Regions from separate parts of the Caballeronia sp. ATUFL_F1_KS4A genome, predicted to be linked through region 2. Evidence: riboswitches for the same ligand, from Rfam matches in the RefSeq annotation. Region 2 holds a riboswitch; the other holds the start of a gene.

Region 1 (3,398 bases), on a different contig from region 2:
AATGAGGTCCCCGCCACAGCCGCTAGGCCGGCATCCTGAACCTGGGTTCAAGATTGGTCGCGGTAAGCAACACTTCGGGTACATCGGACTAGCGACGCGCGCGCCCGTGCTGCAAGGTTCCGCAACCGTGCCAATGTAGCATTGGTTCAAGGAATATATGACCTTGGCGTACCAGGCAGGGAAACGTCACTCTACACCAATCGTTTGCCTTCTGCAGCCTCTTCACGCTACTTCGGCAGTTTCTTTTTTCGATTGACATTGCGCGCTGATTGACTCGACGCGCATCTGCCTTATTGCCCTTCGTGTTGCGCAATGACCGCGCCCAATTGCTCGTTCATCGAGTGCATCGTGCGGCGGATTTCTTCGGCGGGGAAGGCCTCGCCGTGACGCACGCTGTCCTGCAGCTTAAGCAATTCCGACGCCAGCGAAAGCGCCGCCATCACCGCGATGCGATCCGTGCCGCGCACGCTGCTTGCATTGCGCACTTTGTTCATTTCGGCGTCGACGCGCGCGACGGCTTCACGCAATGCGCCTTCGGTTTCCGGCGAGCACGCGAGACGATACGGCTGCCCGAGAATGGATACTTCGATCTGCGTGGTCGTCATGCCTTCTCTCCCTGATGATGCTCGCCGTGCAATTCCGTTTCATGTGCTTCCCGGGAATCGGCTTCGAGGAGATCGAGTTGATTGTCGGACTCGGCATGTTGCGCGGACTTGCCGCGCGGCAGCTTTTCGAGAATCGCGTTCAGGCGGATTTGCGCGTCGTCGATTTTCGCGGACAGCGAATCGCGTTCGGACTGCAGCGTATCGCGCTCTTCGCGCACTTGCGCGAGCTCGGCCTGCACGTTCGCATAGTCGGCGCGCAGCTGTTCGAGTTGTTCCTGCAGCGCTTGATGCGCCTGCTTGTGGCGCTCGCTGATCTGGATCAGCCGGCCGATGTTTCCTGACAGTGATTCGAGTTCGTTGAGCATGTGCTGCGTCCTCTAAAGACCTCGCATTTTAGCGCGGTTCAACGGAGCTTCCGATAAATGTCTCGTTTCGAGACGTAACAACACGCGATCTAGCGCTTAATCCTTCGAATCAAGCGCATGTCGCGATGCATTCGTGTGCAGAAAACGCGAGCGCCCCGCAACGCTCGTGATGACAGGCCGGCCGCTTCTCTTTCGCTTCTCGTTCGATTCGTCATGCGCCGCGCCAGTCTGCCCGCGCGGTTTTCTTGACGGCCCCGAACCGCGCTCCTACACTTGCCGCACTTTTGGTGCTCGCATCCGCGGATCTCGTGGATGCAGTCAAACGGGAAACAGGGAGCGAAGTCGCCGCAATCGACGACGAGCCAACCTGTGCTGCCCCCGCAACGGTAAGCGACCGCAACGCAAGTTGCAAGTCGTCTCATGCGCGATTTTGCCGCGCGAGCGTGTCGAAATTCGTCGCACGCGCGCGACTGCAAGAAACGTGTCGATGCCACTGCGCGCCATGCGCGGGAAGGCGAGACGATTGATCGCCAGCCCGGATACCGGCCGGAGTCCGACGCATCGGCGCGCATGGCGCGGTGCGTTCGTCGCGCATCGTCCTCGCGGGGAGCGGGGTCGCGCTCACGCGAAACGGAACACTTCACACATGGTATTGCCACTGGCCGCGCTCAGAAGCGGTCTCTCCCGTCATGGCGCGCTCGTTGCGGCCATCGGCGCCTTGCCGTTCGCCGGCGCTGCACAGGCGGCCCAGACGGAAGACAGCACGCAAACGCTTGCGCCCGTCGTCGTCACATCGACGCGCGCGCCGCAGCCGCTTGCCGAATCGATTCCGCAGACATCGCTTTTTGACGAGCAGGACATCGCCGATGCAAACGCAAGCGACGCGCTCGGACTCGTCGCGCTCGCGCCCGGCGTGCAGATCACGCGCAACGGCGGACCGGGCTCGAACTCGGGGCTTTTCATACGCGGTGCGGCGTCGTCGCAATCGCTCGTGCTGATCGACGGCGTGCGCGTCGAATCGGCGTCGCTCGGCGCGGCACAGCTATCGCAATTGATGCTCGACCAGATCGGGCGCGTCGAGGTCGTGAACGGCAACGTGTCGGCGCTCTATGGATCGAATGCGATTGGCGGCGTCGTGCAGATCTTCACGAAGGAAGGCGAGGCGCATCCGCCGCGCTTCAACTTCGAGGCCGAGTACGGCAGCTATCACACGCAGCGGCAATCGGCGGGCGTGAGCGGCGCGCTCGACAAGGACGGCCGCACGACCTTCAGCGTGAACGTCTCGCGCGAGAAAACCGACGGCTTCTCGTCGATCGATCCGGGAATCGCGCCCGGCGCCAATCCGAACGCGAACGGCTATCTGAACGAGAGCGTCGCGGCGACGCTGCGTCACGAGTTCAGCGACAAGTGGGACGCGGGCGTGCGCTTCCTGCAATCGAACGGCATCAACAGTTTCGACGATGCCTATGGCCAGCCGACCGATATCAACGAAACGCACGATCGCGTGCGCTCGGCGTCGGTGTTCGCGAACGGCCGCGTCACGGATACCTGGACGGCGCACTTCACGATCGCGCAGGGACAGGACCGCGCGAACATCGAGCAGAACGGCGTCTATACGAGCCGTTTCGATTCGGAGAACCGGCAATATACGTGGCAGAACGACGTGCGGATCAGCGACGCGCACAAGCTGCTCTTCGGCTACGAGCATCTCGATCAGACGCTCGATTCCGATCAGTTCAGCGCGCCCGACCGTCATGTGAATTCGATGTTCGCGGGTTACGTGGGGCACATCGGCGCGAACGAGTTGCAGGCGAATCTGCGCCGCGATCAGTATTCCGATTTCGGCGGCGCGAACAGCTACTATCTGGGCTACGCGTATAACTTCGACGCGCACTGGAAGGCGAGCGCGAGCTATTCGGCCTCGTTTCGCGCGCCGAGCTTCGACGATCTCTACTATCCGCTGAGCGGCAATCCGTCGATTCAGCCGGAGCGCAGTCATTCGGTCGAGGCGGCGTTGCAGTACGCATCGAATGCGCTCGGCGTGGTGCGCGTGACGCTTTTTCAGACGCGCTATTCGAATTTGATCGATTACGTGTCCGACGGCGGCTTCTACTATGTCGCGCAGAACGTCGGGCGCGCGAAGGTGCAGGGCATCGAGGGATCGTGGGCGGGGCACGTCGGCGCAACGGATGTGCGCGCGGGCGTCACGTTCCAGAATCCCGTCGACGAAACGAATCACGAGGATTTGACGCGGCGCGCGCGGCATTTCGCGACGCTGACGGCGCATCGCACGATCGGGCCGTGGCGCGTCGGTGGCGAATGGATCGTGAGCGGTCAACGCAGCGATTACGATTCGACGCTCGCGGGCTACGGCATCGTGAATCTGTCGGCGCGCTACGACATCTCGAAGTCGTGGTACGTCACGGCG
Region 2 (3,398 bases):
ACTCAAGGCCGCTCATGCCACGACCGGCACCGAAGGCGAAGCGCTCTATCGGCATGGTTCGGTGTCGGCCACTTACATGCACGCTTACTGGCCGTCGAATCCGGCCGCGGCCGCTGCGCTCTTTCGCGGCGAATCACTATGACAACGACGCAAGACGATCTCGCTTTCACCATCGAACGCGCGAAAGCGCAGGAACCCATCGGCTCGCCATGCACCGATGTCTGCAAGCTCGATCAGGAAACGGGCCTGTGCCTCGGGTGCTTCCGAAGCCGCGAGGAAATCAAGACCTTCAGATCGATGGACGATGCCGCGAAGCTCGATCTGTTCGATGAATTGCTCAAGCGTCGTGCGGCGAAAGAGCAAACGAAAAGCCCGCGTTCCTGACGAAGCGCGGGCTTCATGAGCGACGCCGAACCGCTTACGCCGCAGCCATTCTTCTCACCGCCGGCCGCTCGAGTTCACGCGCTGCGAGCGCACCGAACACGAGACCGAGCGTCGTCCATAACAGCGCCTGCATGCCGATAGCGGCCACGCGGAAATTCCACAGCAGCGAAGCGGAGAAATCCGCGGGCACTTCATCGACGGACGGCAGCGCGACCTGCGCCGCCACGATCACGACGATATACGCAGCCGCCGCGATGAGCGTCGCGTTCCACCCGCCATGCCGCGCCACCATGCGCCGCTGCAAGCGCACGGCGAAGACGGCAGCCGCGATGGAAATCGCCACCATGCCGAAGAAAAGCGCCGTGCGCGGCCCGATGGTCTCGGCATTGCCGACAGCGGGCGGATTGGGCGGGTACTTGAGGAACGGCACGATGGCGACGCTAACGAAGCCGAACAGCGCGAGCAATGCCGACGTGCCGCGCGCGCGCAACGCGCCGAGCCGTCCATAAGCAAACGCGAACACGAGCGAGAAGAGACCGCCGAGCGCGGTGCCGAACACGGCGACGCCGGTCAGAAGGCCGAGGCCCGCTTGCGTATCGCGAGACACGAGCGCTTCGTCGCCGTGATCGTGCGAATGCGCTGGCGTGGCAGCCGCATCGGCATGACCGTGCTCATGTTCGTGCTGTTCCTCGAACGCGATGGCGCGTGCCACCGACGGTTCACCGAACGCACGCGCGAAGCCGAAGCCGATCAGGCCCGCGACCAGTCCCGCGATCATGCCGCGTATCAGCAAAGTGCGAATCATGATGCTTCCTCAGTGGCACGGAAAGCCGAGCAGATGCCGGCCGTCATGCACGAATTCGTGGACGTACGTGCCCGAGAAAATCGACGTCGCGCCCTGTTCGGCGCCGACGAAATAGATTGCGATCAGCAGAATGAGGCCGATGAAGACGGCCCACGGCAACACTTCACGCACCGGAATGGGCACGGGTGCATCGAGTGACGGGGAAACCGGAGCGGAAAAGACCGGCGCGTTGGAAGCATTCATGGTGGTTCTCCAGGGAAAAGCGCGTCCCGATTGACGAAGAGCATGCAGCGGGGTCTGACTCGCGGCGCCGCGCTTTCGCGTTGACGTACCGCACACAGTGGCGCGACCGTGCCGGGTTTGCACCGGCTTCCTCGCACTGCAAGCTTGCCATTCTATGATGATCCGCTGCAAAGTAAAACGATTCCAATTCGACCGCCACCTGCCTTGGAACTCATTCTTCTCTGTCACGCCGCCACGCGCGCGATGAAAACCGGGCACTTTCCCACCGGCGACGAACCTCCCGAGCGCGATGCGCGCGCGCAGCTCGCGTCATTGCACGCCTTGCCCGACACGCGCGTGATTGCGAGTCCCGCGCGCGTCGCGCGTGAAACGGCGGCGTGGATCGCGGATGCATTCGAGATCGTTCCCGCGTTCGACGACATCGACTATGGCCGCTGGCGCGGGCATTCGATACGCGAAACGGGCGAGCGCGAACCGGAACATGTCGCTGCATGGCTCGCGGATCCCGATGCGCGTTCGCACGGCGGCGAAAGCGTCGCCATGCTCGCCGCGCGCGTCGCCGAGGGCTTCGCTTCGATCGACCGGCTCGACGCGGGGCGCTGCATCGTCGTCACGCATGCGATCGTCGTGAAAGTGGCGCTCGCGCATGCGCTTCGCATGCCGCTCGCATCGATCTATGGGATGAACTTCGCGCCGCTCTCGTCCACGGTGCTAGAACGCGCCTCGCCCGCCGATACGTGGACCGCCCTGAACTTCGCTCCATACGAATAGCTCAAAGCAGACAGCGCATCGCGTGCGCGGTGCGCGTTCGACTCAACCAGGAGACTCAGATGGCGCATTACGTGGATGGATTCGTCGTACCCGTACCGATCGACAAGGTCGACGCTTATCGCCGCATGGCCGAAGCCGCCGGCAAGATCTGGCTGGAACACGGCGCACTGGAGTTCGTGGAAACCATCGCCGACGACGTGAAGCCCGGCAAGCTCACATCGTTTCCACAGAGCGTGCAGATGAAGGAAGGCGAGACCGTCGCGTTCTCGTATATCGTCTACGAATCGCGCGAGCAGCGCGATAGCGTCAACGCCAAAGTGATGGAAGACCCGCGCCTCAAAACGATGATGGAATCCGGCGAGACGCCGTTCGATCCTCAACGCATGTTCTTCGGCGGCTTCACGACCATCGTCGAACTCGGGCGCGACTGATCGTTCTTATCCGCTCAATCGAGTCACTACTTCGAAGGAACCGCATCGACATGTATATCGCCATGAACCGCTTCAAGATCGTGCCCGGCGCCGAAGCCGACTTCGAACGTCTGTGGACGAGCCGCGATACGCATCTGAAGGATGTGCCCGGGTTCGTCGAGTTTCATCTGCTCAAAGGGCCGGTGAAAGACGATCACGTTCTGTATTCGAGCCATACAATATGGGCGAATCAGGCAGCCTTCGAAGACTGGACGCGTTCGGACGCGTTTCGCGCCGCGCATCGCAATGCCGGCGGCGAGACGCGCCAGCTTTATCTCGGTCATCCGGAATTCGAGGGCTTCGAAGTCATTCAGACCGTCAAATAGAGCGGTCAAGGCGCAACCGAACGTTCGCGCACTTTTCGGCGAGCACGCGCGTTTTACACACGTGTGAAAAAACGCGCTTCGCCGAAGCTGTCTTTTCAGACGTGTTCTAGGCCTTTGCGCCGCGCGCCATGCGCTGCAGCGTCGACGAATCGATCGCCGCCGCGCAGATTCGCACCGCTTCCTTCAGCGTGCGCGGACGCCCCGCACCGAATTGCGATTCCAGCATCGCGACGGCGCGCAGACGCTCGTCATTGCCGAGTTTCTCGCCCGTCGCAAGCTCAAGAACCGAGATGAAATAAGCCGCAGGCGGCGCCGCGCTCGCATGCGGAGTCGTCTGGCGTTCCCCGTCCGCCGCGCCACCCGCGCCCTCACGTCCGTCGCCGCGCGCCGGAATCCACG

Evidence for each region. A riboswitch is a leader RNA that binds a small molecule or an ion and turns the genes downstream of it on or off. The one in region 2 is predicted to bind cobalamin.
Region 1: it holds a riboswitch for cobalamin, as region 2 does, so the genes downstream of both, NCS03_RS03520 (TonB-dependent receptor domain-containing protein) here and NCS03_RS18225 (CbtB domain-containing protein) in region 2, are expected to answer to the same signal.

What each region holds. Positions count from the first base shown of each region.
Region 1 covers NZ_JALQEB010000002.1:94,985-98,382, forward strand. Annotated here, with positions in the region: RNA gene ssrS (6S RNA) at 4-185, opposite strand; gene NCS03_RS03510 (cell division protein ZapA) at 291-605, opposite strand; gene NCS03_RS03515 (ATPase) at 602-970, opposite strand; cobalamin riboswitch at 1,238-1,535, shown strand; gene NCS03_RS03520 (TonB-dependent receptor domain-containing protein) at 1,617-3,398, shown strand, end outside.
Region 2 covers NZ_JALQEB010000030.1:127,644-131,041, forward strand. Annotated here, with positions in the region: gene NCS03_RS18210 (cobyrinic acid a,c-diamide synthase CobB) at 1-142, shown strand, start outside; gene NCS03_RS18215 (DUF1289 domain-containing protein) at 139-384, shown strand; gene NCS03_RS18220 (CbtA family protein) at 419-1,189, opposite strand; gene NCS03_RS18225 (CbtB domain-containing protein) at 1,199-1,432, opposite strand; cobalamin riboswitch at 1,462-1,588, opposite strand; gene NCS03_RS18230 (histidine phosphatase family protein) at 1,637-2,203, shown strand; gene NCS03_RS18235 (DUF1428 domain-containing protein) at 2,263-2,634, shown strand; gene hmuQ (heme-degrading protein HmuQ) at 2,685-2,999, shown strand; gene NCS03_RS18245 (hypothetical protein) at 3,106-3,398, opposite strand, start outside.